3 regions of the Pseudomonas sp. AC255 genome follow, and region 2 is predicted to be linked to each of the others. Evidence: predicted binding sites of a transcription regulator. Region 2 holds the regulator's gene; each other region holds the start of a gene.
The links. Region 2 encodes FliA, which starts transcription of late flagellar genes. Its sites were predicted from a motif close to CTAAAGTTTNNNNNNNNNNNGCCGNTAA; they were not measured.
Positions count from the first base shown of each region.

Region 1: motA (flagellar motor stator protein MotA) is a predicted target of FliA. The motif match lies at 2,668-2,695, and genes of this name have one in related genera.
Region 3: ACZZ0K_RS01410 (methyl-accepting chemotaxis protein) is a predicted target of FliA. The motif match lies at 1,108-1,135, and genes of this name have one in related genera.

Region 1 is NZ_OZ409841.1:4,731,625-4,742,080, reverse strand. Features, by position in the region: gene asd (archaetidylserine decarboxylase) at 1-182, opposite strand, end outside; gene rhdA (thiosulfate sulfurtransferase) at 201-1,016, opposite strand; gene ACZZ0K_RS21425 (HDOD domain-containing protein) at 1,059-2,597, opposite strand; gene motA (flagellar motor stator protein MotA) at 2,764-3,615, shown strand; gene motB (flagellar motor protein MotB) at 3,619-4,665, shown strand; gene ACZZ0K_RS21410 (toll/interleukin-1 receptor domain-containing protein) at 4,723-5,208, opposite strand; gene ACZZ0K_RS21405 (caspase family protein) at 5,208-6,167, opposite strand; gene rsgA (small ribosomal subunit biogenesis GTPase RsgA) at 6,481-7,512, opposite strand; gene orn (oligoribonuclease) at 7,620-8,162, shown strand; gene ACZZ0K_RS21390 (trimeric intracellular cation channel family protein) at 8,313-8,927, shown strand; gene ACZZ0K_RS21385 (hypothetical protein) at 9,104-9,946, shown strand; gene ACZZ0K_RS21380 (leucine-rich repeat domain-containing protein) at 10,313-10,456, shown strand, end outside.
Region 2 is NZ_OZ409841.1:3,547,544-3,557,999, forward strand. Features, by position in the region: gene ACZZ0K_RS16160 (ParA family protein) at 1-445, opposite strand, end outside; gene motD (flagellar motor protein MotD) at 489-1,379, opposite strand; gene ACZZ0K_RS16170 (flagellar motor protein) at 1,392-2,132, opposite strand; gene ACZZ0K_RS16175 (protein-glutamate methylesterase/protein-glutamine glutaminase) at 2,132-3,277, opposite strand; gene ACZZ0K_RS16180 (chemotaxis protein CheA) at 3,327-5,603, opposite strand; gene ACZZ0K_RS16185 (protein phosphatase CheZ) at 5,657-6,445, opposite strand; gene ACZZ0K_RS16190 (chemotaxis response regulator CheY) at 6,464-6,835, opposite strand; gene fliA (RNA polymerase sigma factor FliA) at 7,003-7,743, opposite strand; gene fleN (flagellar synthesis regulator FleN) at 7,740-8,570, opposite strand; gene flhF (flagellar biosynthesis protein FlhF) at 8,687-10,027, opposite strand; gene flhA (flagellar biosynthesis protein FlhA) at 10,039-10,456, opposite strand, start outside.
Region 3 is NZ_OZ409841.1:281,910-292,365, forward strand. Features, by position in the region: gene clpB (ATP-dependent chaperone ClpB) at 1-334, shown strand, start outside; tRNA gene ACZZ0K_RS01390 (tRNA-Asn) at 631-706, shown strand; tRNA gene ACZZ0K_RS01395 (tRNA-Pro) at 716-792, shown strand; tRNA gene ACZZ0K_RS01400 (tRNA-Lys) at 798-873, shown strand; tRNA gene ACZZ0K_RS01405 (tRNA-Pro) at 970-1,046, shown strand; gene ACZZ0K_RS01410 (methyl-accepting chemotaxis protein) at 1,208-2,833, shown strand; gene ACZZ0K_RS01415 (NAD(P)/FAD-dependent oxidoreductase) at 3,042-4,340, opposite strand; gene ACZZ0K_RS01420 (DUF3094 domain-containing protein) at 4,404-4,577, opposite strand; gene ACZZ0K_RS01425 (MOSC domain-containing protein) at 4,629-5,156, opposite strand; gene ACZZ0K_RS01430 (DUF1780 domain-containing protein) at 5,153-5,779, opposite strand; gene ACZZ0K_RS01435 (energy-coupling factor ABC transporter permease) at 5,969-6,658, shown strand; gene ACZZ0K_RS01440 (hypothetical protein) at 6,724-6,939, shown strand; gene yacG (DNA gyrase inhibitor YacG) at 6,947-7,147, opposite strand; gene coaE (dephospho-CoA kinase) at 7,144-7,767, opposite strand; gene ACZZ0K_RS01455 (prepilin peptidase) at 7,764-8,636, opposite strand; gene ACZZ0K_RS01460 (type II secretion system F family protein) at 8,638-9,855, opposite strand; gene pilB (type IV-A pilus assembly ATPase PilB) at 9,858-10,456, opposite strand, start outside.

The DNA.
Region 1 (10,456 bases), 1.2 Mb from region 2:
TCGTAAGCGGTCAGGTCTTCGACCAGTGCTTGCGACATGTCCACTTGATAACGCTTGGCAAACCATTGCGTGAAGGCATTCTTGAACCAGCGCACGCGGCATTCGGCGATGCAGCCGGCCAGGCGCGACAGCAGGTGATGCGGCAGCAGGTACTGGCTGAGGATAAACAGACGCTCTTTCATTAGTTGTCCTTAAAAACCTTAAATCTCGACTGGCGTGTCAGGGTGGTTGCCCCATTCGCCCCAGGAACCGGCGTAGCCCTTGACCCGCGGATAACCGAGGGCTTTGGCCACCAGATAAGTGAAGCCCGACCGGTGATGGGTCTGGCAGTGGGTAATGATTTCCTTGTCCTTGGTGATCCCGAGGTTTTCGAGGATCTGCGGCATGTCGCTGCGGATACGCAACTGACGCGTCTGGTCCATGCCGGCAGTCCATTCGAAATTGACCGCACCGGGGATGTGGCCACCCTTGGCGGCGAGGACTTTCTCGCCGGAATATTCCAGCGGCCCACGCGCGTCCCAGATCGCCAGATCGGCCGCGCCGAGACGGCTTTGCAGGTATTCGCGGGTGGCGGTCGGTTCGTCGTGCAGGGTCAGCGACACTGGGCCACCGACGGCGGCCGGCACTTGAATCGACATGGGCATGCCGTCCGCCAGCCAGGCCGGAAGACCACCGTCTATATAGTGGTACTTGTCGTGGCCAATGACATCGAGCAGCCAGATGAAACGCCCGGCCCAGCCGCCGCCTTCATCGTCATACACGACGTAGACCGCGTCTTTGCGATGACCGAGCTCACCAAACAACGCTTCCAGATCGGCCTTCGCCGGCATCAGCCCGGGGGCCGGTGGCTGGCCGAGCTGGGTGCGTTTCGGGTCGACAAAACGTGCGCCGGGCAAGTGACCTTCGGCATACCGGGCAGGGCTGGTCAGGTCCACCAGGATCAGTTCCGGGGACTCCAGACGCGGCAGCAGGTCGCTCGGCTCGATGACAAGCGGCAAGCCAGAGAAGTCAGACATGTGAGGTCTCCAGAGCACAAAGGGGAGGATTGTAGCGCAGGCTCATTGGCCACGGCTGCTAAAGCTGTGCAGGGCTTTTTCGATGCACTGCACGGTTTTGCCGAAGGCTTGTACGGTGATGTCGGCGAACGGCCCGCCGCCCTGATCGGCAACGACGATCATGATCACCCGGCCGTTATTCACCAGCGAACGCAGGAACAGATGCTCACCGCGAAACAACGTGCGCAGGCTCGCTGGCAATAAGGCCGAGAATTGCCCGTTGTTCTCCGGCGTGATCCGCACCTGCGCCTGCTGAGCGAGCAGGCGTTGCAGGACTTTGCTTTGGCCGACGGCAAAACTCAGCGCCGCCGCATCCTTCGGCAAACCGGCGGTCTGGTGCACGCGCAGGGTCGTGTGTGTGCGGTCGGCCATCAGAATCATCACCCGACGCATGCCGCTAGCCACCAGTGCCTCGCGGGCGGCGACGGTCAGGCTCATGGCATTGGTGAAGCGGCTGGGCTCGGCGAGCAGTTCGGCGCATTGCCGACGCCACTGGCCCAAGTCATCCGCATTCGGCGCTGCGGCCGGGAGCATGCCGGCCGGCAAGCGACGAGTGCCCCACGGCCAGATCAGCGAAACCGCCGGGTGCCATAAATCAGGCATCGCATGCTGACGCGCGCTGTTCGCCGCTTGCTGGTGCAACTGTTGCTGCACTTCGTCCATGGAAATCTGCAGATAGAGGCTGGTCAGGTACTGCCAGCGCTTGCTGTGCGGACTGTCCCAGGCCTGTTGCGCCGACAGCGCCAGCCCATTGGCCAGCAGCACGGTATTCGCCGGCTGGTTGAGCCAGCGGCGCAATGTCGGGTCATCGTCGAGGCGATTCTGCTGGCGCAGCGGGTGTTCACTGTCGCGGGCGATGCGCAGCACTTTGACCAGTTCGCGTTGTTCGCTGAGCAGCAATTTGTAGCCTTGCTCGACCCAGATCGGCAGATGCCAGGCGTGGACCAGTGCCTCGGCGATCTTCAACAGGCGCACGCCGAACAATTGCTTTTCGACCACACGTGCCGACTCGCCCTTGTGGATCACGCGCAGTTCCCACTCTTCGAGCAACTGCGGATAGGTCAGCGCCAACGGCCACAGCGGCGACAAGAACAGCAGACTGCCCCAGTGGATGTCCTGCCACAGCCGCGCCAGACGACTGGCAAAAAAACCGTTGGCCTGTTGTGTCGCGTGTTGGCTGATCAGTTGCAATTGGCGCAAAGCCTTGGGGATTTGCCGGTGCGGTTCGGCGGGCAGGCGCGCGAGCAATTCTTCGGTGCGGGCAAGGCCCAGGCGATTGATTGCCACCTCAAGATTTTCCGCCGGCGCGGCCATGGTGCCGTGGGTGTGACGATTCGCCTCACGGATGACGCTCAAGGCCAGCGCCGGGCTGTCCTGCATCAGATCGGCGATGTCGCGCAGCGAGCTGCGATTGTCGCGGATCGCCCGGCAGACTTTGTCGTGAGCCTCTTGTGGTACGGGCAGGCGGACGCTGTCGAGCAGCTTGACCCAAGCCTGGAGCGTGGTCGGTATTACCGATGGAATGTTCGTTTCATTAGCCATGTCTGGACGAGATCTTCACTGACTGTAGACGCGCCCGGCATGGGCTAAATTGGCTTTTCGCCTGAACTGGCTATAGTCTGGCGCAGTTTTGCCGATAAGTAGAAGAAGAGATTTTTTAACTTCCGAATATGACCTTGAACCCGACTTAAACAAGTACCTTCTACCTATGGCTAAAATTATCGGCATCATCGTCGTATTCGCGAGCGTGCTCGGCGGATACGTGCTCTCCCACGGCAAGATTGCCGCCCTGATCCAGCCCTTCGAGGTGTTGATCATCGGTGGTGCGGCCCTCGGCGCGTTCCTCCAGGCCAACCCCGGTTACATGACGATGCACGTGCTCAAGAAATCCCTGAGCATGTTCGGTTCGCGTTTCACCCACACCTTCTACCTGGAAGTGCTCGGGCTGATCTACGAGATCCTCAACAAGAGCCGCCGCGAAGGCATGATGGCGATCGAAGGCGACATCGAAGATGCCGCCGCGAGCCCGATCTTCGCCAAGTACCCAGCGGTGCTCAAGGATGAACGCATGACCGCGTTCGTCTGCGATTACCTGCGCATCATGTCCTCCGGCAACATGGCTCCGCACGAACTGGAAGGCCTGTTCGACATGGAACTGTACAGCCTCAAGGAAGACCTCGAGCACCCATCGCACGCAGTCAACGGCATCGCCGACGGCATGCCCGGTTTCGGTATCGTTGCGGCGGTACTCGGTATCGTGGTGACCATGGCCTCGCTGGGCGAGGGCGACCAGGCGTCGATCGGTCTGCACGTGGGTGCGGCACTGGTCGGTACCTTCTTCGGTATTCTCGCGGCATACGGTTTCTTCGGTCCGCTGGCGCATTCCCTGGCCCACGATGCCAAGGAAGAGCTCAACGTCTACGAAGCCATCAAGGCCTCGCTGGTGGCTTCGGCGTCCGGCATGCCGCCGTCGCTGGCGGTCGAGTTCGGGCGCAAGGTTCTGTACCCGGCGCACCGTCCAAGCTTCGCCGAGCTGGAACAAGCGGTTCGCGGTCGCTAAGTCATGGAAAATAATCAGCCGATCATCGTCAAGCGCGTCAAGCGCATTGCCGCCGGGCACCACGGCGGGGCGTGGAAAATCGCCTTCGCCGACTTTGCCACGGCGATGATGGCGTTCTTCCTCGTGCTGTGGCTGCTGTCCACCGCTACGCCGGAACAGAAGATCGCCATCGCCGGTTATTTCAAGGACCCGGTCGGCTTCTCCGAAAGCGGCACGCCGTACATCATCGACTTGGGTGGCACGCCGACCCTGGCGCCGGAAAACACCCTCAACCCGGAAGTGAAGTCGCAACCGCAACCGGACAAGGTTACGGTCGACACCGATCAGGTTGAAGGCATGGCCGAGCAGGTCGAGAAGGAGCGTCTCGAACTGCTCCTGCAAGAACTGCAGAACAAGGTCGACGAGAACCCGCAACTGCAGAAGTTCAAGGATCAGATCCTCTTCGAAATCACGCCGAACGGCTTGCGCATCCAGATCATGGACGCCGAGAACCGGCCGATGTTCGACTCAGGTTCCGCACGCCTGAAACCGTACTTCGAGGACATCCTGCTGGCCATGGCCGACACCATCAAAGCGGTGCCGAACAAGATCAGTATCAGCGGCCACACCGACGCCAAGCCGTACATTGGCACTGGCGATTACGGCAACTGGGAGCTTTCGGCCAACCGCGCCAACGCGGCTCGCCGTGCCCTGGTCGCGGGCAGCTATCCGGATGCGCAGGTGGCGCGGGTGGTCGGTTATGCCTCGTCGGCGTTGTTCGATCGGGAAAACCCGTTCAACCCGGTCAACCGCCGGATCGATATTGTCGTGCTGACCAAGAAAGCCCAGGCCGCCATCGAAGGTGCGCAGGGGCCTGAGGCAGCGAAACCGGCGGATCAGGGGCAGAACGGTGCTGCTCCGGCAGCCCCGGTTGATCCGAATGCGTTGCCGGCGGACAAACAGCCGGTGCCGGCTCACGAGTTGCGCGAGCGGTTGAATCTGTTTGACGATGCGGCGCCGAAACCGGCTGAGCCGGGTGGGGCGGCGCCTGCGCCTGCGCCGAAGCAGTAAGTGAAAAAAGCCGACAGTGATGTCGGCTTTTTTTGGCTATCACAAGCCGGCCCAGTCTCAGAATCCCCGACGAATCCGGTTCTTCAGCTGTTCATGAAACATCTCTGCATCGCGCTTGTAAGCCCCTTTGACCGATTCGCTGATCGAATCCAGCGCCATCGACCGCTTGTTCGACACCTCATCACGATACGCATCGATAAAGAAATCCAGATCGCTGGCCGTGCTCAGCTTCGGCCATTTGTCCAGATAGATCGGCAGTTGCGCAGGTCCGGTCTTGAACGTACAGATCCGCCGATTGCTGATCGTCGCCTCGCCAATTTCGAACGGCACCCACCACGACAGTGCAGTTGTCTCCGACACCACCGCCAGCAGATGCGTGCACTCGGTGATGTTGCGGGTAATGACTCCGGTGATGTCGTCGGTGGTCTGCGATTCCGGATCCAGTACGTCGAGGTAAGTCCTGATCTTCGCCTGGGTCAGGCGGGTGTTGATGGCGATCGCATGGGCGCGATCCATGTGGCGGTAGCTGATGAAGACAGGCATCAGAAATGTCCTTTGAGGGCGAGTTCGCGGTAATAGGCGCCGAGTGCCGTCAGGCGGCAGCCGGTCGAGTGAATGGCGGCGTAGTACATGTGCTCGGCGTCGACCGGCTCGATCAGGCTGTGGCGGTTGCACTTCTGCAACTGGGCGAAGACCTCGCCGTGCTCCGCTATGAACACCATTTCGGTGGGCTCATAGCTGGGGTCGAGCGGGTAGACCGATTCGGCTTCGGCGAACCAGTCGGGCAATTTGCGCAGGATCTCCTTGGGGATCAGCGGCGAGACTTCGCGCAGGGAAATGAACTGCGACACATTGGTCTTGAACACCGGACGCTGTTCCCAGGCGCCGAGGGCGTTGTCGACAAAGGAATACAGACTGCCGGGGGTGATTTTGCCGAGGATATTCGCCGCGCCGCCGTGCAGCGCTTGCAGGAGCAGGCCGGTGAACACGCCGTGCTGCGCGCCCTCCATTGCCGGCTCGGCTTTTTTGCAGGCGGTGAGGATCGTCATACCCTCGCTGACCATGCTGCTCTCGCTGCGCAAGGCGCGCACTTCGCCGGCCGAACCGCTTTCGCAGCAGTCGAGGATAATCACTTTGTTTTTGATCCGCGTGGCCTTGTCCGCCCAGTTCAGGATGTCGCTGATGCGGATGCCGTCCTTGGCGTTGCGGTAGTCCTGCGCGATCAACATGCCTTCGTCAGTGTCGGCGTCGAAACCGCCATGGCCGGCGAAATACAGCAGAGCGACGTTGCAGTCACCGGAAAACAACTCGCGGATCTGGTCTTCGAGTTTTTGCCGGCTCAAATAATCCTCGGCGGACGTCAACACGACATTCTTGAAGTTGGGGTCGCCGTTGGCATTGGTTTTCAGCACCGAAGCCATGGCCATGGCGTCGTTGCAACAGCCGCTCAGGCCGCCGATATGCGTGTAATCGTTGATGCCGATGAACAATGCCTTGCGCATGCTCATACCACCGTGTGCAGGCGGATCGCGCCGACGATGCTGTGGGCACTGCACGCGTGGATGTAGCGAGACGAATGGCGGATGAATAAAACACAGGTTGGCATGGCTTTCCTCGAAGGTCGCTGTGAGCGAAGGAGGAAAGGAATGTAGGCCGCTGGCTCAGGCCTACAAGGTCTGCGCGGCAAAACAGAAAGGTCCTGCAAGCAGCCGCGCAAAAGCCTACAGCAGAGGCTTATGTTTAAGTGGGGGAGAGCTGATTCAGATGCGGTCCGACAACCGGCAGCCCGTGGTGCGGGGCTGCCGGCGCGACTGTTTAATAGCCGTTTTCGGGCAGGCTGGCGATGATCGAGCGATAGCTGTTCATCCGTTGCTGCTGGATGCGGCCATCTTCGAGCGCCTTGAGCAGCGCGCAACCCGGTTCGCGGTCGTGCTTGCAGTCGCGGAAACGGCAAGTGCCGAGCAGGTCATCGAACTCGATGAAACCGGCTTCGACATCGGCGCGGCTGACGTGGCCCAGACCGAATTCACGGATGCCCGGGGAGTCGATCAGTTCGCCGCCGCCAGGGAAGTGGAACAGGCGCGCGGTGGTGGTGGTGTGCGTGCCCTGACCGGACAATTCCGACAACGGCCCGACGCGGGTTTCGACTTCCGGCAGCAGGCTGTTGACCAGCGACGACTTGCCGACGCCGGACTGACCTACGAACACGCTGATGCGCCCGTCGAGCTGCTTTTGCAGCTGCTCCATGCCATCGCCGTGGTGAGCCGAGACTTCCAGCACCGGATAACCCAGCGTGCGGTACACCGCCAGCAACGCGTTCAGCGCCGGGGCGTTCTGCTCGTCGATCAGGTCGAATTTGTTCAGCAGCAGAAGCGGGCGGATACCGGCATGTTCGGCGGCGACCAGATAGCGGTCGATCAGGTTGGCGTGAGGCTCGGGCAGCGGCGCGAAAACGATGACGATCATGTCGACGTTGGCGGCAACCGGCTTGAGCTGGCCACGACTGTCGGGGCGGCACAGTTCGGTGCTGCGCGGCAGTTGCGCGACGATCACGCCAATGCCTTGGTTGCCGGCGCGCCAGACCACTTTGTCGCCAGTGACCAGCGCTGGCAGGTTGGCGCGCAAGTGGCAGCGGAACACTTGACCGGCGAGTTCGCCGTCAACGGCTTCGACTTCGACCTGCACGCCGAAGTGGGCGATCACCAGGCCGTGTTGCTCTGGGCCAAGGTCGCCGCCCTCGAGGGCTTCGACCGCCGAGGACTCGCGTTTGGCGGCGCGTGCGGCGCGCTCGCCCTGGATCTTTTCGATGCGCCAGTTTTGACGACGATTGAGTTGGCGTTTGGCCATGGGTGTTCCGTCTGAAGAATGCAGCGATTAGGTAAAACGGCCGCGAGTTTAGCACGCCCGGCCACCGGCCTAGGCTAAACTGCGCAGCATTGCCTAGGAGCCCGAATATGCAAAACCCGCAGAACCTGATCTGGATCGACCTGGAAATGACCGGTCTGGACCCGGACAACGATGTCATCATCGAAATGGCCACTATCGTTACCGACAGTGAGCTGAACACATTGGCTGAAGGTCCGGTGATTGCCATCCACCATAGCGACGAAGTGCTCGCGCGCATGGACGAGTGGAATACCCGCACCCACGGCAACTCCGGTCTGACCCAGCGTGTGCGCGACAGCCGCATCAGCATGGCTGAGGCAGAAGCTGAGACCATCGCCTTTCTGGAAAAGTGGGTGCCGAAGGGCAAGTCGCCGATCTGCGGCAATAGCATCTGCCAGGATCGTCGCTTCCTTTATACCCACATGAAGGCGCTGGAAAGCTACTTCCACTATCGCAACCTCGACGTCTCCACGCTCAAGGAACTGGCCGCGCGCTGGGCTCCGGATGTGCGCGACAGCTTCAAGAAGGGCAGCACGCACCTGGCGCTGGACGACATTCGCGAATCGATCGCCGAGCTGCAGCACTACCGCAAGCATTTCATCAAATTCTGATGCGGCGCATCAGCCCTGACGCTTTCGCGAGCAGGCGCGCTCCCACATGGAATGCGGCTTATGTGGACGCGAGCCGGCTCGCGAGAGGCGCGCCCTCTTCTGGTGCGGCGCCGAAATGGCTAGACTGCGCGCCTTCCTGCCTGGACTGCCATCATGTTGCTGATGCTCTATCTGATCGCCATCACTGCCGAAGCCATGACCGGCGCGCTGTCCGCCGGACGACGAGGCATGGACTGGTTCGGCGTGGTGCTGATCGCCTGCATCACCGCGCTCGGTGGCGGTTCGGTGCGCGACGTGTTGCTCGGGCACTACCCGCTGACCTGGGTCAAACATCCGGAATATCTGGTGCTGACCTCGGTGGCAGCGATGTTCACCGTATTCGCTGCGCGCTGGATGCGCCACCTGCGCTCGCTGTTTCTGGTGCTCGACGCGGTGGGGCTGGTGGCGTTCACCTTGATCGGCTGCATGACCGCGCTGGAAATGGGTCACGGCATGCTGGTGGCATCGGTCAGCGGCGTTATCACTGGTGTGTTCGGCGGCATCCTGCGCGACATTTTCTGCAATGACATTCCGCTGATATTTCGCCGCGAACTTTATGCCAGTGTTTCATTCGCTGCGGCATGGTGCTACATGTTTTGTCTCTATATAAATGTGCCGGGCGAACAAGCCATTCTGATCACTTTATTTGGCGGGTTCCTGTTACGTCTGCTGGCCATCCGTTTCCATTGGGAAATGCCGAAGTTCGTCTATAACGACGAACATTGATCATTCTTGCGTTGGTGTATTGGAGGCTGGTTTAAAGGCATATGAGTTGCCGGCGGCTGGTGCGCGCATATTTCTTACACTTTTCACTTTGATATTTTCTCGGTGGGTATGTAACTTTTTTGCTGACATGTTTTCGATGTCACTATCAAGTTATATTCTCACGGAGGAGCTGTATTATGAGTGAAAGCATGGACGCTACAGGTAATCAACAAAGCACTTCGCCCGTTCTTGTGGGGTTGTCCAGTCTGAAGGTCAAGTTTGACGCCAGTGATAACACTCAAAGCAGGGCACTTTTTGCTAATGGCCGGATGCAAGTCAAAGTTCAGGTGCTGGTTGCCGGAGTAGACGCCGACGGCAACGCTGTGCATGTACCGGAAGATGTAATGGAAAGCATCCAGCTTATTCATTACGCGACCGGCAAGACCTTGCGCGATGGTTGGGTCGCGAGCGCAGTCCAAGGGCGGTTTACGCGTGAGGCACGGCCTGCACCGGATGCCTTGGACAGGCACGATGATGATCTTGAGAATGACAGCGTACATCCACAGGTGCGTACGTTCTGGGTTTCCTCGTCGAGTGCCGGAACGACTGAGGTCGGTGCGCGCCTGTCTCTCAACGGGGAGAGGATTTTGAGCAACGGAACCACCCCTGTCAGTGTTCATTACAGCAGCGTGACTCTGGAGGCTGAAAAGCCCGCGACATATGGAGTCTTTCAGTTGTATCAGAACAGGATTGGTAATGAGTCGCCTGGTAATCGTATCTGGAAGTACCATCTGGGGCTGTACCCGGACGGGAAGCAAATCCGCCTGGTCGATTGGATGGTCGAGGAGGCTGAAGAGGGCGAAAACCTCGATTTTGCGGGCGGGAACAGGCTTAACGAAATCAAAACAAATTATATGAAGTGCATTTTCGTCCGTCCCGAAAAAACCAGTGTGACCGTCACCTTGCCTGATAGGGGGATCCGTTTGTATATGCTTTCACCGGCGATGCGCAAACATGGAATCACAAGCATTACAAAGTAAATACGCAAAGCGACGGAGAACTCACTATTGTGCAGGCGTTATCCGAATACTCGGAAAATACCGGTGCGCAAAAATATGGAAGTGTCCTCTACTTTATCGCTATCGATGAATATGGTACCGGGCATAAGTTGGCGATTCGCGTGAGTTTTTATGAGCGCAATTTGTCTCTTCAGCGAGGCTGAGTTTCATCATCCATTGATGCAATGTCCTGGGATGTAGTAGCTGTATATGCGTTTGGCATCGCGGCTGCAGATAAGCTGCCATGTTCGATGATCAGGCATATGCACGAAAGTGCTTTATCTGATGCCTTGCGCTGGCCCGCAGCGATGTGTGGCCAGCGTCACCACTCCTCAAGGATGAGCATTCATGACTGGCAAACCGCCGAAAATCAAACCTGTATCTGCCCCAACCAGACCCATCGAGTCCAGCGGGGATGGCCTGCCCCGGGCTCTGAACCCGTCTTCGACAATGCCGCATTCGACTGTTGCACATCATCAGGGACCCTTGCCT
Region 2 (10,456 bases):
CCAGTTGCTGGCTCGCCGCGAGGGCGTTGACCATCAGCACACCGAGCAACGGCGGGCTGTCGATGATCGCGTAATCGAAGTCCTGCCACAATTGCGCCAGACTCTTGGCGATCACCAGGCCCAAGCCACTCTGCCCCGGCGACTGCCGCTCAAGGGTGGCCAGTGCGGTGCTCGATGGCAGCAGGGAAATGCGTTCGTCGCTGGTCGACAACAGCAACTGCCCCGGCAGGCCTTGCGGCACGCTGCCCTTGTGCAGAAACAGGTCGTAGTTGCTGTGTTCCAGGCTGTCGGGGTCATAGCCGAAATAGCTGGTCATCGAGCCGTGCGGGTCCAGATCGACCACAACCACGCGCTTGCCCGCCTCGGCCAGCAATCCGGCTAAAGCGATGGAGGATGTGGTTTTACCGACACCACCCTTTTGATTGGCGACTGCCCAGACTCTCATTCAGTTCGTTCCTCCCGGCCAGGTTGATTGGCCGAGACATGCTTCAGCGTGTTAATGCGGGCGACGGAGAATTGACGGCACTCTCGCGTCCCGGCGTCTTGACCGGGGTCGGTGCAGTTTGTGTGCCAGCGCGCTTCAACGCCGCGTCCGGTTGCGCATTGGCGGTTCCGGTGCCCGTCAGGCTGCGGCGCACATCAAGATTGCGCGACACCACCAGCACCACTCGACGGTTCTTCGCCCGGCCTTCGACCGTGGCGTTGTTCGCCACTGGCTGGAATTCGCCGTAGCCCACCGACGCCAGTCGCCCAGGGTTTACGCCCTGCATGGCGAGCATGCGCACGATGCTCGCCGAGCGCGCCGAGGACAGTTCCCAGTTGGTCGGGTACTGCGCGGTGCGGATCGGTTGATCGTCGGTGAAGCCTTCGACGTGGATCGGGTTATCGAACGGTTTGAGGATCGCCGCGACCTTGTCGATGATGTTGAACGCGATGTCGCTCGGCATGGCGTCGCCGCTGCCAAACAACAGGCTGGAATTGAGCTCGATCTCGACCCACAACTCGTTGCCGCGCACGGTCATCTGGTTGGAGCTGATCAAGTCACCGAAGGCGGCACTGATGTCATCGGCGATGCTTTTCAGCGGATCGCTGGCCCCGGAAATACCGGCGTCGACCTGTTCGGCATCCTTGACCAGCGGCTTGGCCGGGGTCACGGTTTTCGGTCGTTCGTCGCCGATCGGAATCGGCTTGAGCGAGCGATCGGAGTCGGTAAACACGCCGATCAGCGCTTCGGAAATGACTTTGTATTTGCCTTCGTTGATCGACGAGATCGAGTACATCACCACGAAAAACGCGAACAGCAAAGTGATGAAATCCGCGTAGGACACGAGCCAGCGCTCGTGATTGACGTGTTCTTCCTGGTGGCGACGACGAGCCATGAGGTTATTCCCTTAGTCCATGAAGCCTTGCAGCTTCAACTCAATGGAACGAGGGTTTTCACCTTCGGCGATCGACAGAATTCCTTCCAGCAACATTTCGCGATAACGCGACTGCCGCAACGCGATGGACTTGAGCTTGGCCGCGACCGGCAAGAGGATCAGGTTGGCACTGGCCACGCCGTAGATGGTCGCGACGAACGCCACGGCAATGCCGTTACCCAGTTGCGACGGATCGGCGAGGTTGCCCATCACGTGGATCAGGCCCATCACCGCACCGATGATGCCGATGGTCGGCGCGTAGCCGCCCATGCTTTCGAACACCTTGGCCGCTTCGATGTCGCGGGATTCCTGAGTGTAGAAATCCACTTCGAGAATGCTGCGAATGGCTTCCGGCTCGGCGCCGTCGACCAGCAGTTGCAGACCCTTGCGCGAATAGCTGTCAGGTTCGGCGTCGGCCACGCCTTCGAGGCCGAGCAAGCCCTCCTTGCGCGCCGTCAGGCTCCAATTGACCACGCGGTCGATGCCACCAGCCAGGTCGACACGCGGCGGAAAGAAGATCCAGCCGAGAATCTGCATGGCGCGCTTGAACGCACTCATCGGCGATTGCAGCAGCGCAGCACCGACCGTGCCGCCCAGTACAATCAGCGCCGCCGGGCCGTTGGCCAGCGCGCCCAGGTGACCGCCTTCAAGGTAGTTGCCGCCGATGATGGCGACGAACGCCATGATGAGGCCGATTAGGCTGAGAACATCCATCAGATACACGCCTCGACGATGTGCTTGCCGATGTCGTCCAGACCATACACCGCGTCAGCCAGATCGGCTTTGACGATGGCCATCGGCATGCCGTAGATCACGCAGCTAGCTTCGTCCTGCGCCCACACCGAACTGCCGCCCTGCTTGAGCAGACGCGCGCCTTCGCGGCCGTCGGCGCCCATGCCGGTCAGTACGACTGCCAGAACTTTGTCGCCGTAAGACTTGGCTGCAGAACCGAAGGTAATGTCCACGCACGGCTTGTAATTCAAACGTTCGTCACCCGGCAGAATCTTCACCGCGCCACGGCCGTCGATCATCATCTGCTTGCCACCCGGCGCCAGCAGCGCCAGGCCCGGACGCAGGATGTCGCCATCCTCGGCTTCCTTGACGCTGATGCGGCAGAGCTTGTCGAGACGCTCGGCAAACGCCTTGGTGAACGCCGCCGGCATGTGCTGGATCAGCACGATCGGCGCCGGGAAGTTCGCCGGCAATTGCGTCAGTACACGTTGCAGCGCGACCGGGCCGCCAGTCGAGGTGCCGATGGCAACCAGTTTGTAGGCTTTGCGTTTCGGTGCCGGCGACGAAGCGCTGGCAGCGGATGCGCGAGCAGGCGCTGGCGCAGGTGCCGGACGTGCCGGGACAGGGCTGCTGTGGCTCGTGTGGCTGCCGTAGCTCGACGCTGCCGGAGCAGGCGTCGGCGCTGGCGCAGCGGCGGGAGCCGGCGCGCTGTAGGCACTGAAACGACGGTTACTGCGCGAGATGCTGTGGACTTTCTCGCAAAGCAGTTGCTTGACCTTCTCGGGGTTGCGCGAGATGTCTTCGAAATTCTTCGGCAGGAAATCCACCGCGCCAGCGTCCAGCGCATCGAGGGTTACCCGCGCGCCTTCATGCGTCAGCGAGGAGAACATCAACACCGGGGTCGGGCAGCGCTGCATGATGTGCCGCACTGCCGTGATGCCGTCCATCATCGGCATCTCGTAGTCCATGGTGATCACGTCAGGCTTGAGGGCCATGGCCTGATCGATCGCCTCTTTACCGTTGGTGGCCGTACCGACCACCTGGATGCTCGGATCCGCCGAAAGAATTTCCGAGACGCGGCGGCGGAAAAAACCCGAATCGTCCACCACCAGGACTTTGACTGCCATAAACACTCCATTAGGTGCAGCGGCGCGTCATCGCGCCGCCGCCCCGGATTCAAATACGCTTTGTGGCGTAACGCTTGAGCATGCTTGGAACATCGAGAATCAGCGCAATGCGGCCGTCACCGGTGATGGTGGCGCCGGACATGCCCGGAGTTCCCTGGAGCATTTTGCCCAATGGCTTGATGACCACTTCTTCCTGGCCGACCAGTTGATCGACGACGAAGCCGATGCGCTGAGTGCCCACCGAAAGAATCACCACATGGCCTTCGCGCTGCTCTTCGTGAGCGGCGGAGCTCACCAGCCAGCGCTTGAGGTAGAACAATGGCAGCGCCTTGTCGCGCACGATCACCACTTCCTGACCGTCGACGACGTTGGTGGTCGACAGGTCGAGGTGGAAGATTTCGTTGACGTTGACCAGCGGGAACGCGAACGCCTGATTGCCGAGCATGACCATCAGCGTCGGCATGATCGCCAGGGTCAGCGGCACCTTGATGACGATCTTCGAACCCTGGCCCTTGGTCGAGTAGATGTTGATCGAACCGTTGAGCTGGGAAATCTTGGTCTTCACCACGTCCATGCCGACACCACGGCCGGACACGTCGGAGATCTCGGTCTTGGTCGAGAAACCCGGGGCGAAAATCAGGTTGTAGCACTCGGTATCGCTCAGGCGATCGGCGGCGTCCTTGTCCATCACACCGCGTTTTACCGCGATCGAACGCAGGACGTTCGGGTCCATGCCTTTGCCGTCGTCGGAGATCGACAGCAGGATATGGTCGCCTTCCTGCTCGGCCGCCAGCACCACGCGACCGCCACGGGCCTTGCCCGATGCTTCGCGTTCTTCCGGCGACTCGATGCCGTGGTCGACGGCGTTGCGCACCAAGTGGACCAGCGGGTCGGCGAGGGCCTCGACAAGGTTTTTGTCGAGGTCGGTTTCTTCGCCCACCAGTTCCAGGTTGATCTCTTTCTTGAGCTGACGCGCGAGGTCGCGAACCAGACGCGGGAAGCGCCCGAAGACCTTCTTGATCGGCTGCATCCGCGTCTTCATCACGGCGGTCTGCAGGTCAGCGGTGACCACGTCGAGGTTCGACACGGCCTTGGACATGGCTTCGTCGCCGCTGTTGAGGCCCAGACGCACCAGACGGTTACGCACCAGCACCAGCTCGCCGACCATGTTCATGATCTCGTCGAGCCGCGCGGTGTCGACGCGCACGGTGGTTTCCGCTTCGCTGGCCGGCTTTTCTGCCGGGGCAGCAGCTGGCGCACGGGCCGGAGCCGGTGCAGCAGCGGCGGCCGGTTTCGGCGCCTCGGCTTTCGGTTCAGGCTTGGCGGCAGGCTTCGGCGCAGCAGCGGCAGCCGGAGCTTTCGCCGCTGGCGTGGCGACGCTCGACACGGAGCCGGCAGTCGCAGCGCTGGCGTCAAACTTGCCTTTGCCGTGCAATTCGTCGAGCAGCGATTCGAATTCGTGATCGCTGATCAGATCACTGCCGGCCGCAGCGGCTGCCGGTGCAGCAGGTGCTGACGGGGCCGAAGCGATGGCCGATTCCAGCGCGTCAACGGCGAAGTTGCCCTTGCCGTGCAACTGATCGAGCAAGGCTTCGAATTCGTCGTCGGTGATGTCCGAGCTGTCGCCCGCGGCCGGAGCAGCCGGCGCTGCTGGTGCCGCCGGAGTGACCGCATCGACAGCAAACTGGCCCTTGCCGTGCAGCTGATCGAGCAGCGATTCAAATTCGGCGTCGGTGATTTCATCGCTCGCCGCCGTGTCGGCAACCGGCGCGGGCGCCACAGCAGCGGCCGGAGCCTCGGCCTGGGCCTTGACGGCGTTCAGCGAGTCCAGCAGTTGTTCGAATTCGTTATCGGTGATGTCGTCCGAGGAGTCGCTTTCAACGACCAGTTCTTCGATCATCTCGGCAACCGGCGAAGCCGGGGCTTCATCCGCCGATTGCGGTTCGGCCAGACGCGCCAGCGCGGCCAGCAGTTCCGGCGTGGCAGCGGTGATCGGTGCACGCTCACGGACTTCGCTGAACATGCTGTTCACCGCGTCCAGTGCTTCGAGCACCACGTCCATCAGTTCTGCATCAACGCGACGCTCACCCTTGCGCAGGATGTCGAACACGTTTTCGGCGATGTGACAGCACTCCACCAGCTCATTGAGCTGAAGGAAGCCGGCGCCCCCTTTTACAGTGTGGAAACCGCGAAAAATTGCATTGAGCAGATCTGCATCATCCGGACGGCTTTCCAGCTCGACCAGTTGTTCGGACAGTTGCTCAAGAATCTCGCCGGCCTCAACCAGGAAATCCTGAAGGATCTCTTCATCGGCGCCGAAGCTCATTAATGGGGTGCTCCTACAGGTCTAAAAACCCAAAAAACCCGAATTCCGAAACTCTAGAATCCAAGGCTGGATAACAAATCGTCCACATCGTCCTGACCGGACACAACGTCTTCTCGTTTATCGGCATGAATCTGCGGACCTTCACCCTGCGAGAGATGTTTTTGTGGATCTTTTTCAGCAAGCATTGCGGCGCGGTCATGTTCGATGCCCGCAAAGCGGTCGACCTGACTGGCCATGAGCACGAGTTTGAGCAGATTGCTTTCGACTTCGGTGACCAGTTGGGTCACACGCTTGATCACTTGACCTGTGAGGTCCTGGTAATCCTGAGCCAGCAGGATGTCGTTGAGGTTGCTCGACACCGCACGGTTGTCCGTGCTGCTGCGTGACAGAAAACCGTCGACCCGGCGCGCCAGTTCACGGAACTCTTCAGCCCCGACCTCGCGACGCATGAAGCGGCCCCAATCGGCGCTCAACGTCTGCGCTTCATCAGCGAGACTGTTGACCACCGGCGTGGCGCTTTCCACCAGATCCATGGTGCGGTTGGCCGCGGCTTCCGTCAGCTTGACCACATAGCCCAGGCGTTCGGTGGCGTCGGTGATTTGCGACACTTCCTCGGCCTGCGGCATGTGCGGATCGATCTGGAAATTGACGATCGCACTGTGCAGTTCACGTGTGAGCTTGCCCACTTCCTGATACAGGCCGCGGTCACGGGTCTGATTGAGCTCATGGATCAGTTGCACCGCGTCGCCGAACTTGCCTTTTTCAAGGCTTTCGACCAGTTCGACCGCGTGTTTTTTCAGGGTCGATTCGAAATCGCCCTGTGATGATTCGTTATGCTCCATAGCTCCCCCGCGCATTCATCAGCCGATGCGTTCGAAAATCTTCTCGATTTTGTCTTTCAACGCTTGAGCCGTGAAAGGTTTGACTACGTAACCGTTCACACCGGCCTGAGCGGCCTCGATGATCTGCTCGCGTTTGGCTTCAGCAGTCACCATCAACACCGGGAGGTGCTTGAGTTTTTCATCGGCGCGCACGTGACGCAGCAGGTCGATACCGGTCATGCCCGGCATGTTCCAGTCCGTTACCAGAAAGTCGATGCTGCCGCTGTTGAGCACCGGAATGGCAGTGGTGCCATCGTCGGCCTCGACGGTGTTGGTGAACCCAAGATCGCGCAGCAGGTTCTTGATGATCCGCCGCATCGTTGAGAAGTCATCAACGATGAGGATTTTCATGTCTTTGTTCAATTCGACCTCCAAGCAGTCTTAAACGCGCCCAGCACCTGGACGCGCCACTTCAATCAATCGGCGCAGCACTTAAAGTTTGTCTGGAGCACAACGGATCGAGACCGGCGCCGTTCATCACCGCACCAGCCTCGTTTCGCAGTGTCCCCACACTGCCTTCAGCGCGCTCGCCACTCCCCCAAACGCCCCCGCAGACGGGCCGCGCACTGGCTGTGTAACTGGCTGACCCGCGATTCACTGACGCCAAGGACTTCACCGATTTCCTTGAGGTTCAGCTCTTCGTCGTAGTACAGCGCCAACACCAGTCGCTCACGCTCCGGCAAATTGGCAATCGCGTCCGCCAGCGCCGCCTGGAAGCGTTCATCTTCCAGATCGCGTGACGGCTCCATATGAGCACTGGCGCCATCCTCGTGCAGCCCTTCGTGTTCGCCGTCCTGCAAGAGGTCGTCGAAACTGAACAGGCGACTGCCCAAGGTGTCATTCAGAATCCCGTAGTAATCGTCGAGACTCAATTGGAGTTCGGCCGCAACCTCGTGATCTTTAGCGTCACGGCCGGTTTTAGCTTCAATCGAGCGAATCGCGTCGCTGACCATCCTGGTATTACGGTGAACCGAGCGTGGTGCCCAATCCCCTTTGCGCACTTCATCGAGCATCGCGCCGCGGATTCGAATGCCCGCGTACGTTTCGAAACTGGCGCCTTTGCTGGCGTCGTATTTGGTCGAGACTTCCAGCAAACCGATCATCCCGGCCTGGATCAGGTCTTCGACCTGCACGCTGGCCGGCAGGCGCGCCAGCAAGTGATAGGCAATGCGCTTGACCAGCGGCGCGTAGCGCTCGATCAATTCGTATTGCGCGTCACGCGCCGACTTTTTGTAAAGATTCATGCCACTGGCGGTCATATCACAGGCCCTGCGGTTTGCTGCACGAGACGCTCGACGAAAAATTCCAGATGCCCGCGCGGGTTGGCGGGCAGCGGCCAGGTATCGACCTTCTGGGCGATGGCCTTGAAGGCCAGTGCGCACTTGGAACGGGGAAAGGCTTCGTAGACGGCGCGCTGCTTCTGCACTGCCTTGCGCACGCTTTCGTCGTATGGCACGGCGCCGACGTATTGTAGGGCGACGTCGAGGAAGCGATCCGTGACCTTGGTCAACTTGGCGAACAGGTTGCGCCCTTCCTGCGGGCTCTGCGCCATGTTGGCCAGCACGCGGAAGCGGTTCATGCCGTAGTCGCGGTTGAGCAACTTGATCAGCGCGTAAGCGTCGGTGATCGAAGTCGGCTCGTCGCAGACCACCAGCAACACTTCCTGGGCGGCGCGTACGAAACTGACTACCGAGTCACCAATACCCGCAGCGGTGTCGATCACCAGCACGTCGAGATTGTCGCCGATGTCGCTGAACGCCTGGATCAGGCCGGCGTGTTGCGCCGGGCTCAAGTGCACCATGCTCTGCGTGCCGGAGGCCGCCGGCACGATGCGAATCCCGCCCGGGCCTTGCAACAGCACGTCGCGCAATTCGCAACGGCCTTCGATGACGTCGGCCAGTGTGCGCTTGGGTGTCAGCCCCAGCAGAACGTCGACGTTCGCCAGGCCCAGGTCGGCGTCCAGCAGCATGACCCGACGGCCAAGCTCTGCCAGCGCCAGCGACAAGTTCACTGACACGTTAGTCTTGCCGACGCCACCTTTGCCGCCGGTCACCGCGATCACCTGTACGGGATGCATGCTGCCCATGTTATTTCTTTACCTTGTCTTGCATAGACGGAGGCCACATTACTGGCTGCGCGTTCCTGATCGGAACAATGCGTGGCAGACCATCGATGTAGGTACAAAAACTGTTCATGATTACCTCAGCCAACCTGCTTGGTCGGGCTGTGATAGATATCAGCGAACATGTCAGCCATGGCTTCTTCGCTGGGTTCTTCCTGCATTTGCACGCTGACGGCGCGGCTGACCAATTGATGACGACGCGGCAGATGCAGATCATCCGGAATCCGTGGGCCATCGGTCAGGTACGCGACCGGCAATTCATGACTGATCGCCAGGCTCAACACTTCGCCGAGACTGGCCGTTTCATCCAGTTTAGTCAGGATGCAGCCGGCCAGCCCGCAACGCTTGTAACTGTGATAAGCGGCGGTTAGAACCTGTTTCTGGCTGGTGGTTGCCAGGACCAGATAATTTTTTGAGCGAATGCCACGCCCGGCCAGGCTCTCAAGCTGCATGCGCAACGCCGGATCACTGGCTTGCAGGCCGGCAGTATCGATCAAAACCACGCGTTTGCGTAGCAGTGGATCCAATGCCTGCACCAGCGACTGACCCGGATCGACGTGCGTTACCGGCACGTTGAGGATGCGCCCGAGGGTTTTCAATTGTTCCTGCGCGCCGATGCGGAAGCTGTCCATGCTCACCAGTGCAACGTTCTGCGCGCCGTACTTGAGCACGTAACGCGCGGCGAGCTTGGCCAGCGTCGTGGTCTTGCCCATGCCGGCGGGGCCGACCATGGCAATCACACCGCCCTCTTCCAGCGGCTCGACTTCCGGTACGGCAATCATCCGCGCCAGGTGCGCCAGCAGCATGCGCCAGGCCTGACGGGGTTCTTCGATATCGGTGATCATCGCCAACAGATCGCGCGACAGCGGGCCGGACAGGCCGATGCGCTGCAGACGGCGATACAGATTGGCCTGGGCCGGACGGCTGCCTTGCAACTGATTCCAGGCCAGGGTGCCGAGCTGCACTTCCATCAGCTCTCGCAGGCTGTTCAATTCAAAACGCATCGAATCCAGTGCTCGCGGATCGACACCCGCCGAGGCCTGCGCAGGCGCTGCAGCCGGACGCGCCGGGGCAGCGTAGGTTGGCTCGCTCAGCGGCTCGGCAGCGGTCAGCGGCAGGCCTGCGGTCAACGGCAGCCCGGCGAACAACTGCTGATTGGTGTTGCCGTCGGCTTCGCCACGCAGGCTCAGCTCGGCCTGGGCGGTGACGATGCGCGACTGGGTCTTGCGCAGCTCGTCTTCGAGTTCCATGTTCGGAACCCGTGGCGCCAGCGCCGACAATTTGTAATCCAGAGCCGCCGTCAACTCGACGCCGCCGGCAATGCGGCGGTTGCCGATGATGGCGGCATCAGCGCCCAGCTCATCGCGAACCAGCTTCATGGCCTGACGCATATCGGCGGCGAAAAAACGCTTAACTTGCATAAACCACTACCTCAGCCGTTGGGCCCTACTGTCGCAACGATGGTCACTTGCTTGTTGTCCGGTACTTCCTGGTAGGCCAGTACATGCAGCCCTGGCACTGCGAGGCGGCCGAAACGCGAGAGCATCGCGCGAATCGGGCCTGCTACCAGCAGGATCACCGGTTGGCCTTGCATTTCCTGACGCTGGGCCGCTTCGATCAACGAACGTTGCAGCTTCTCGGCCATGCTCGGCTCCAGCAGAACGCCCTCTTCCGAGCCTTGTCCTGCCTTCTGCAGACTATTGAGCAATATCTGTTCCAACCTTGGTTCCAATGTGATTACAGGCAGCTCGGACTCAGTGCCTACAATGCTTTGGACGATTGCACGGGATACGCCGACCCGCACAGCGGCGACCAGCGCGGCGGTATCTTGACTCTTCGCGGCGTTGTTC
Region 3 (10,456 bases), 3.3 Mb from region 2:
CTCGCACTTCCGTCCTGAGTTCATCAACCGGGTTGACGAAGTGGTGATCTTCGAGCCGCTGGCGCGGGATCAGATCGCCGGCATCACCGAGATCCAGTTGGGCCGCCTGCGCAGCCGCCTGGCCGAGCGCGAGCTGAAGCTGGAGCTGAGCCCGGAAGCGATGGACAAGCTGATCGCCGTCGGTTACGACCCGGTGTATGGCGCACGTCCTTTGAAACGGGCGATCCAGCGCTGGATCGAAAACCCGCTGGCGCAGTTGATCCTGTCGGGTCATTTCATGCCGGGCGACACCGCCACCGGCAAGGTCGAGAACGACGAAATCGTTTTCGGCTAAGCCTCAGCGGCAATGAAACCGGGAAGGCCTCGCATTGCGAGGCCTTTTTTCGCCAGGCTGTTGAACTCAAAGGAAAAGGCTTGTAAAGTGCGCCCCGCAGTCAGTCACCGGCAGCGTTTCAACCCACCGGGTTGGAATCTGAAATAAGTTGCAAATCATTAACTTGAAAGCAATTTAGGGGGTTGACAGAGGTGTTCTAGGTTGTAGAATAGCGCGCCTCAGACACACGAACGCAGCGATGCGAACGGGTGGCGAGATGCAACAAAGCTTCACCGTTGTAAATTGAAATGTGTAGTTCCGTGATAGCTCAGTCGGTAGAGCAAATGACTGTTAATCATTGGGTCCCAGGTTCGAGTCCTGGTCACGGAGCCAATTTCAAACCGGGGTATAGCGCAGTCCGGTAGCGCGCCTGCTTTGGGAGCAGGATGTCAGGAGTTCGAATCCCCTTACCCCGACCATATTTGGGTCGTTAGCTCAGTTGGTAGAGCAGTTGGCTTTTAACCAATTGGTCGTAGGTTCGAATCCCACACGACCCACCATTTTTGAAACCAGTTTGCGCTGGGATCGAATCTTAAGATCAGAGGCCAAAAGCGCTGATCGAAGAAGGCGATCTTTGAAAGGTCGCCTTTTTTTACCGGGGTATAGCGCAGTCCGGTAGCGCGCCTGCTTTGGGAGCAGGATGTCAGGAGTTCGAATCCCCTTACCCCGACCATATTGAAAATCCTCGTATCGAAAGATGCGGGGATTTTTTTGCCTGCCGAAAGGCGAATCCCTTCAAGTCGTCATACAACCTGCCGATAGCCCGCTAACACGAGGGGACTGCCAACGCTTCGCCCCTTGAACCTGGCCACTACAAGAATAAGGGCGTTTGTCATGTTGCTTCGTCAGTTGAATATTGCTCCCCGGGCTGCCCTGGGATTTGCCCTGATCGCGGTGTTGGTGGCCTTGCTCGGCGTGTTTGCGCTGGGGCAGATGTCGAGCATTCGCGACAGCGAGGTGGCGGTGGAGAACCGCTGGTTGCCGAGCATCCGTGGCGGCGACGAGATCCGCGAACTGATGTTGCGCATCCGTACCATCTCCCTGCGCATGGCGCTCGATCAGGATCCGGCCAATATCGCCACCTATCGCGGCCAGATGGACACCCGCGACAAGGAACTGAGCGAGAAGATCGCCGCCTACGACAAACTGGTCGACACTGCCGAAGGTCAGCAGCTGTATGACCAGTTCAAGAAAACCTTCGCCGCCTATCGCACCGGCATCGCCCAGTCATTCACCCTCGCCGAGCAAGGCAAGCGTGACGAGTTGACCAAATTGTTGCTGGTTGACATGAAGACCGTGGTCGACGGCTCCGGCAAGCAACTCAACGATCTCGCCGATCTGTTCGCCCGCCAGGTCGCCGCCGAAAGCGAGAAGTCCGCCGCGCATTATGAAACCTCGCGGACCATCGTCAGCCTGTTCATTGGTCTGGCAGCGCTGGCCACGGTGGCGCTGGCGATGTTGCTTACGCGCAGTATCGTGCGCCCGCTGAGCAGCGCCGTGGATGCCGCAGAAAGTGTCGCCAAGGGCGATCTCACGCGGCCGATCGAAACCCATGGCAACGACGAAGTCAGCCGCTTGCTCAAGGCCTTGGCGACGATGCAACAGAACCTGCGCGAGACGCTGCAAGGTATCAGCGGCTCAGCCACACAACTGGCCACCGCCGCTGACGAACTGAGCGCCGTCACCGTCGACAGCACCCAAGGCCTGCAAGAGCAGAACAACGAAATCGAACAAGCTGCCACTGCGGTCAACGAGATGACCGCTGCGGTGGAGGAGGTCGCGCGCAACGCGGTGTCGACGTCCGATGCCACGCGCCAGTCCAGTCAATCGGCGCAATTGGGCCAGGAGCGCGTCAGCGAAACCGCCAGTGCGATCAACGCCCTGGCCAGTGATGTACAGAACACCGGCGAACTGGTGCAGTCGCTGGCCAATCAATCGCAAGACATCGGCAAGGTTCTGGACGTGATTCGCGCAATCGCTGAGCAGACCAATCTGCTGGCGCTCAACGCTGCCATCGAGGCAGCACGTGCGGGCGAAAGCGGTCGAGGTTTTGCGGTGGTAGCCGATGAGGTGCGCGCGCTGGCGTATCGCACCCAGCAATCGACGCAGGAAATCGAACAGATGGTGCAAGGCATGCGCAGCGGTTCGAGCCAGGCGCTGGAGTCAATGCAGGCCAGCGCATCTCGTGCGGCGAGTACGCTGGTTCTCGCAGAGCGGGCAGGTGAGGCGTTGGTGACGATCACGGCGTCGGTGCACGAGATTCACGAGCGCAACCTCGTGATCGCCAGCGCCGCCGAGGAGCAGGCGCAAGTGGCGCGGGAAGTGGATCGCAATCTGGTGAACATTCGCGACCTGTCGGTGCGTTCGGCTGCGGGTGCTGATCAGACAAGCGCGTCGAGCCATGAGCTGTCGCAACTGGCCAATGCGCTACAGGGCATGGTGCGACGCTTTCAGCTCTGATCGACAGCCAATAAAAAGCCCCGCGCGATGCGGGGCTTGGAATAAAGATCAAAGGTGGGAGCGAGGCTGCTCGCGAATGCGCCGGATCTTCGAGCAGCACGAAAACCTGTGGGAGCCGGGCTTGCCCGCGATAGCGGTGGGTCAGGCGACAGAAATATCAACTGACCCGGCGCCATCGCTGGCAAGCCAGCTCCCACAGATGTTGGCCCTAGTGCAGTTTCAGACGCGGTTCGGTGCCACGACCAATCTTGCTGCCCAGCATCAGCATCGCCGTGCGGAACGGCCCGTACAGCGCCATCTGGTGCATACGGTACAGCGACACATAGAACATCCGCGCCAGCCAGCCTTCGAGCATCACGCTGCCGGTCAGGTTACCCATCAAGTTACCCACAGCTGAAAAACGCGACAGCGAAATCAGCGAGCCGTAGTCGGTGTATTTGTACTCCGGCAGGGACTTGCCTTCGATGCGCAGTTTCAGCGACTTGGCCAGCAGCGACGCCTGTTGATGCGCCGCTTGTGCCCGTGGCGGCACGTTGCGATCGGTGCCCGGTTGCGGACAGGCCGCGCAGTCACCGAAGGCAAAAATGTTTTCGTCGCGAGTGGTTTGCAGAGTCGGCAGCACTTGCAGCTGATTGATGCGATTGGTTTCCAGACCGTCAATGTCCTTGAGGAAACCCGGTGCGCGGATGCCGGCAGCCCAGACTTTCAGGCTGGCCTTGATCTCGTTGCCATCGGCGGTGATCAGGCTGTCGGCAGTCACTTCGCTGACTGCTGCGTTGGTCATCACATTGACCCCGAGCTTTTCCAGCGTCTTGTGCACCGGCCCGCTGATGCGCTCCGGCAGGGCAGGCAGCACCCGTGGGCCGGCTTCGATCAGCGTGATGTGCATGTTTTCCGGTTTGATCCGGTCCAGACCGTACGCGGCCAATTCATGGGCGGCGTTGTGCAGTTCTGCCGCCAATTCGACGCCGGTGGCGCCAGCGCCGACGATGGCCACGCTGATTTGCTCGACCACATCGGTCTGCCCGGCGTGGGCGCGCAGATAATGGTTGAGCAATTGCTGATGGAAGCGCTCGGCCTGTTTGCGCGTATCAAGAAACAGGCAATGCTGCGCCGCGCCCTGGGTGCCGAAATCGTTGGTGGTGCTGCCGACGCTGATCACCAGCGAGTCATAAGCCACTTCACGCGCCGGCACCAGTTCGACGCCGTTTTCGTCATAGGTTGCCGCCAGCTGGATTTTCTTCTGTGCGCGATCGAGACCGCTCATGCGCCCGAGCTGGAACTCGAAGTGGTTCCATTTCGCCTGGGCGACATAATTGAGTTCGTCTTCGGAGGAGTTCAGGGAACCGGCGGCCACTTCGTGCAGCAGCGGTTTCCAGATGTGGGTCAGGTTCGCGTCGACCAGCATCACGCTGGCCGTGCCGCGCTTGCCCAGAGTCTTACCCAGACGGGTAGCCAACTCCAGACCGCCGGCGCCGCCGCCGACAATGACAATACGATGGGACATAGGGATAACTCGCAAGGTTTTTAAAGGAAATCGGTGCGGTTACCCGAGGGAGCGCAAGGCAGCTCATAACGTCAGGTAACTGATAAATCGGCTCAACAGGCCCAGACCAATGGTCACTGCCAGCACCAGCACCAGGAGCATCCACGGCCGGAAAGGCCGGCGCTCGACACGGTGTTGGGACAATTGCAGGTACTCTTCGACATGCTTTTGGTCTTCGGGGTTCAGGCGGCTGGTCATATTTGCCTCGTCAGGTAGACGTTACTGAATGAGCACAGGCTACAGCGGTTTTCAGCCCGGATTGAACGCAGCGTAGCCGCTGTCCGGGACCGGTTCGACGCACACGCTATCGTCGAGGCGAATGATGCCGCTTTGTAACACCCGCGCGGTGATCCCGCCATGCCCGCGCACGGCCTGGAAAGTGCCCGGGCCGAGATTGTTCTGCAAACGTGCGCAGGGCTGACACCAGCCAGTGGTTTCGAGTATCGCTTGCCCGATGCGAAAGCGCCGCCCCTTCAGGCTAAACAAATTGATTCCGCTTATAACGAGATTGCGCCGCAGATCTTCAGGCCGGACCGGCTCGTCATCGGGACGGCCCATCAATGCATTGATCACCGCCAAGTGCTCCCACTGAATCAGCGTCACCTGTCGCGCATTGCGAACGCCCGGGCGGGCGTGGTCGCCGGTGAGCCCGGCTTCCAGCCGCGCCTCGACCGCGTCCAGCTCAAGCATCGGCCCACGGGATTCTGGACGCACACCGATCCAGCGCACACGACCGGTTTGCGGAACCTCAGCGATCAACTGCTGCAGCGGCGTCACAGGCTGATACCCACGTCGAACACAATGCTGCGGCCGAGGTTGCTGCGCAGAAAGTCCGGCGCGTCGGGATGAGCAAACAGCACCCTGGCGAATGTCGGGCCGACCAGCGACAGCGAGCGCCAGCCCTGACGCAGATATTCGGTCGGTGGCGGGAAATGACTGTTGAGGTCGAGCACTTCGCGCTTGAGGCTGGCGAAGGCGATGATGTCCAGTTCACCCAGATCCATGCCGCGTTCCTTGTAGTTGTGCGCCTTCTTGCGCAGGGTTGGCGCCAGGCGCAGGAGAAATTCATTGGCCGGGATGCGTTTGGGCTTGGCTTCGCGGCGCACCAGTTGGCTCAGGGAAAACGCACTGCGCCGACGCTGCAACTCGTCGCGCCATTCATCATTGAGACGGCGGCCTTCATCGAGGACGAAAAAAACTTCGAAATTGGCATCGCGGAACAACACGTCCGGCGGCTCACCGGCCGGGGCGAACTCGTCGGCGCGGTAGGGGATGTTCAGACCTTGCAGCAGGCGCTGGCAGACCCAACGCTCACGCTCCCATTTGCGGGCATTGGACAGGAACGCGTTGGCTTGCTCGGCCGCGATGGTCAGCAGGCGTAAATAATCTGAATCATCCATAAGCCCAAGCTTAGCGTCCAAATGCGACAAGCAGATAGCTTTGCATCGGCTCAGACATAAACGTCGCGCGATTGCGCCCTTGTAGGAGCTGCCGAAGGCTGCGATCTTTTGCTTTTATAAACAAGATCAAAAGATCGCAGCCTTCGGCAGCTCCTACAAAAAGCGTGTCGAGTAGCAGGTGAGGGAATCATGATCGGTGCCGAACTGCTTTCAACGGCAAGCCTGACACTCGGCTGGCTGATTTATCTGCCGGCGCTGCTCTGGGCGATCATGCGTGCGCCATGGGTCGAGCTGTTCAGCGACAGTCGTCGGCAGCACTTGCTGTTCGGCACGGTGTTCGCGCTGTTTCTGCTGTGGCTGGTGCGCAGGGATTTCGACACCGGCGTGTCGTATCACTTCATCGGCATGACCGCGGTCACGCTGCTGCTCGATTGGCCGCTGGCGATTGTCGGCGGGCTGGTTGCGCAGATTGGCCTGGTGTTGTTGGGGCGACAGGATCTCGCAGCGGTCGGCGTCAATGGCGCGTTGCTGATTCTGCTGCCAGTGCTGATCACCGAATGCGTGGCGATTCTGGTCGAGCGTGCGCAGCCACGAAATCCGTTCGTTTACATCTTCTGTTCCGGTTTCTTCGCCGCCGCGTTGTCCGGCCTGTTGTGCCTGATCCTCAGCCTGACGCTGCTGTGGTACGACGGCCTCTTCGCCATGCCGGAATGGCTGGAAGATTTCGTCGGCTACCTGTGGTTGCTGCTGTTTCCCGAGGCTTTTATCAACGGCATGGTCGTCAGTGCATTGGTGGTGTTCTGCCCGGAGTGGCTGGAGACCTTCAACCGCACCCGTTACCTTTCGGCGCCGTGGAAGGACGACGATCCGAAGTCTTGATCCACATCAAACCGGCCATGCCGCAGAGATTTCATGCTCGCGCAAATTCCTTCAGGAGCAGTGGCATGGGCGTTTATGAATGGGCGCGGCAGGAAACCCGGCAGAGTCTGGAGCTGGCGCAGGAAGTGGGCTTTGACCCGGGCCTGAGTTTGCGCGCCCTGCTCAGCGCCGTGGTGCAGCAAAGCAAGGCAGTGCGCAATGCCGAAGACCTGGCCGACGAGTTGCGCTTTCTCGCGGAGAACCTCGACGACAGTCAGGACTACGGCTTTATGCGGCCCTGATCAGCGATCAGTGACGCGGATCGAAATCGCCGGAAAACAGCTCGTCCTCGGCATCCGGGGCGACCGGAATCTTGTGTTCTTCCGAGGCCCAGGCGCCGAGGTCGATCAGTTTGCAGCGATCGGAGCAAAACGGACGGAATTTGTTCGCCGGGGTGAATTCGACGGGGGCGCCGCAGGTTGGGCATTCAACGGTTGGAATCTGGCTCATGCTTGGCCTCCGGATAAAGTCAGATAAAAGTGATGCAGACGCTCGACCTCGCTGTGCAGCCAGGCGAGGTCGCGGTCGTTGACGATCACGTCGTCGGCACGGCTCACGCGGTCTTCACGGCTCGATTGCGCCTTGAGGATCGCCTGCACCTGCGCTTCGCTGGTCTGGTCACGCTGCAAGGTGCGTTCGATCTGCAGTGGTTGCGGCGCATCGATGACCAGAATGCGCTGGGTCATCGCGTATTGCCCGGACTCGATCAGCAACGGTGAAACCAGAATCGCGTAAGGCGATTTTGCCTGCGCCAGATGATGAGCGATTTCTTCGCCGATCAAGGGATGCAACAGCGCCTCTAGCCAACGCCGCTGTTCAGGGTCTTCAAAAATCAGTTTGCGCAGGGCGGCGCGGTCCAGCGTGCCATCGGCCTGCAACACGCCGGAACCGAAATGCTCGGCGATTTTCGCCAGCGCCGAACGCCCCGGTTCGACTACCCAGCGCGCCGCATGATCGGCATCCACCACATGCACACCGAGATCGATGAAGTGCTGCGCCGCCGCACTTTTGCCGCTGCCGATGCCGCCGGTCAGGCCGAGAATCCAGGGTTTTTCCACAGGGGTATTCATTTCAAACCGACAGACTGCCAATAGAAGTCGGTTATTTGACCACCCCAGAGCAAGGCAATCCAGCCGGCAATTGCCAGAAAGGGTCCGAAGGGGATCGGCGTCGAGGTTTCCTGGGCGCGCAGACGCAGCATGACAACGCCCAATATCGCCCCCACCAGGGAAGATAGAAGAATCGTCAGCGGCAGAATCTGCCAGCCACCCCATGCGCCGAGCAAGGCCAACAGCTTGAAATCGCCATGGCCGATACCGTCCTTGCCGGTGAGCAGTTTGAACAGCCAGAACACCGACCACAGCGCCAGATAACCCGCGACCGCGCCCCACAACGCATCGGGCAACGCCACGAACACGCCGAAGCTGTTGACGATCAGCCCCAGCCACAGCAGCGGCAGCACCAGCACATCGGGCAGCAGCTGATGTTCGCAGTCGATCAGACTCATCGCCAGCAAGCCCCATGTCAGCAAGATCAGCAGACCTGCCGGCCAACCGAAGCCGAGATGCCAGGCAATGAATGCCGAGAGGACGCCGCAGGCCAGTTCGGTCAGCGGGTAACGTTTGCTGATCGGCGCCGAGCAGCCTGAGCATCGCCCGCGCAGCCACAGATAACTGAGCAGCGGAATGTTTTCCCAAGGGCGGATCCGGTGTCCGCAATGCGGGCACGCGGAGTGCGGCAGCATCAGGTTGTAGGTCGGCACAGGCGTTTCAGTGGGCAGGCCGAGCACATCATGGGCCTGCTGGCGCCAGTCGCGCTCGAGCATCTTCGGCAGGCGCCAGACCACTACGTTGAGGAAGCTGCCGACCACCAGCCCGAGCAGCAGCGCGCTGACCACAAAGGCCAGCGGATACACGGCAAACAGTTCGTCGATAGGCATGTCAGATCGCTGAGCCAAGCTGGAAGATCGGCAGGTACATGGCCACCACCAGTCCACCGACGATGACCCCCAGCACCACCATGATGAACGGCTCCATCAGGCTGGTGAGGTTGTCGACCATGTTATCGACTTCCGCTTCATAAAAACCGGCGACCTTGTCGAGCATGTCATCCAGCGCGCCCGATTCCTCGCCGATGGCGGTCATCTGCACCGCCATGTTGGGAAACACACCGGTGCTGCGCATGGAGAAATTCAGTTGCATGCCGGTCGAGACGTCTTGCCGCACGCGCAGCACCGCGCGCTTGAACACCACATTGCCGGTGGCGCCGGCGACCGAATCCAGCGCTTCCACCAGCGGCACACCGGCTGCGAAAGTGGTCGACAGGGTGCGGGCAAAGCGGGCGACGGCGGACTTGTACATCAAGGTGCCCACCAGCGGCAGCTTCAGCAGCCAGGCATCGCGACGGTCGCGCAGGGCCTGGGATGTCTTCAACGCGTGGCGAGTGCCGAAAAACGCTGCCACCAGCGCAAAAAGAATCGCCCACCACCACTGCTGCATGAACTCCGACAGGCTGATGATCATCAGGGTAAAGCCCGGCAGTTCGGCGCCGAACCCGGAGAATACCGACTGGAACTGCGGCACCACTTTGACCAGCAGAATGCCGGTCACCACCGCCGCCACCAGCACCACCGCAGTAGGGTAAGTCATGGCTTTTTTGATCTTGGCCTTGAGCGCTTCGCTTTTTTCCTTATAGGTCGCGACCCGTTCAAGCAAGGTGTCGAGGGCGCCAGACTGTTCGCCGGCGTCGACCAGATTGCAGTACAACTCGTCGAAGTATTGCGGTTTCTTGCGCAGGGCCGTAGCGAAGCTGTTACCGGCCGCGACCTCCTGTTTGACCTCGTCGACCAGTTTGCGCATGGCCGGGTTTTCGAAGCCTTCGCCGATGATGTCGAAGGACTGCAACAGCGGCACGCCGGCCTTCATCATGGTCGCCATCTGCCGGGTGAACAGGGCGATGTCCTGCGGTTTGATGCGTTTGCCCAAGGTCAGCAGGGAGGCGGATTTCTTGCGCACCTTGCCCGGGTTTATCCCCTGTTTGCGCAGTTGCGCCTTGATCAGTGCGGGGTTCTGTCCGCTCAACTCGCCGCTGACTTTACTGCCTTTGCGGTCGGTGCCTTCCCAGGCGTAAACGCTGACTTTCGCTGCCTTGACCGCCATGTTCAATCCTTGGTGACCCGGTTGATTTCCTCAAGGCTGGTGATGCCTTGCATGGCCTTGTGCAGCCCGGAAGTGCGCAGATCGGCGAAGCCGTCGCGGCGCATCTGAATATCGATTTCCAGCGAATTGCCCTCGGCCATGATCAACCGTTGCAGGTCCGGTGTGTTCTTTACCACTTCATAAATCCCCACGCGTCCTTTGTAACCGCCATTGCAGTGATCGCAACCGACCGGCTCGTAGATCGTGAAATGGCCGATGCGTTCCTCGGGGAAGCCTTCCTTGAGCAAGGTTTCGTGCGGGATTTCGAGCGGCCGCTTGCAGTGTGCGCACAACTTGCGCGCCAGGCGCTGGGCGATGATCAGGCTGACCGAGGTGGCAATGTTGAAACCGGGAATGCCCATGTTGTGCAGGCGCGTGAGGGTTTCCGCCGCGCTGTTGGTGTGCAGGGTCGACAGCACCAGGTGGCCGGTCTGCGCAGCCTTGATTGCGATCTCGGCGGTTTCCAGGTCGCGGATCTCGCCGACCATGATCACATCCGGGTCCTGACGCAGAAACGAGCGCAGCGCCTGGGCGAAGTCCAGCCCTTGGCGGGGATTGACGT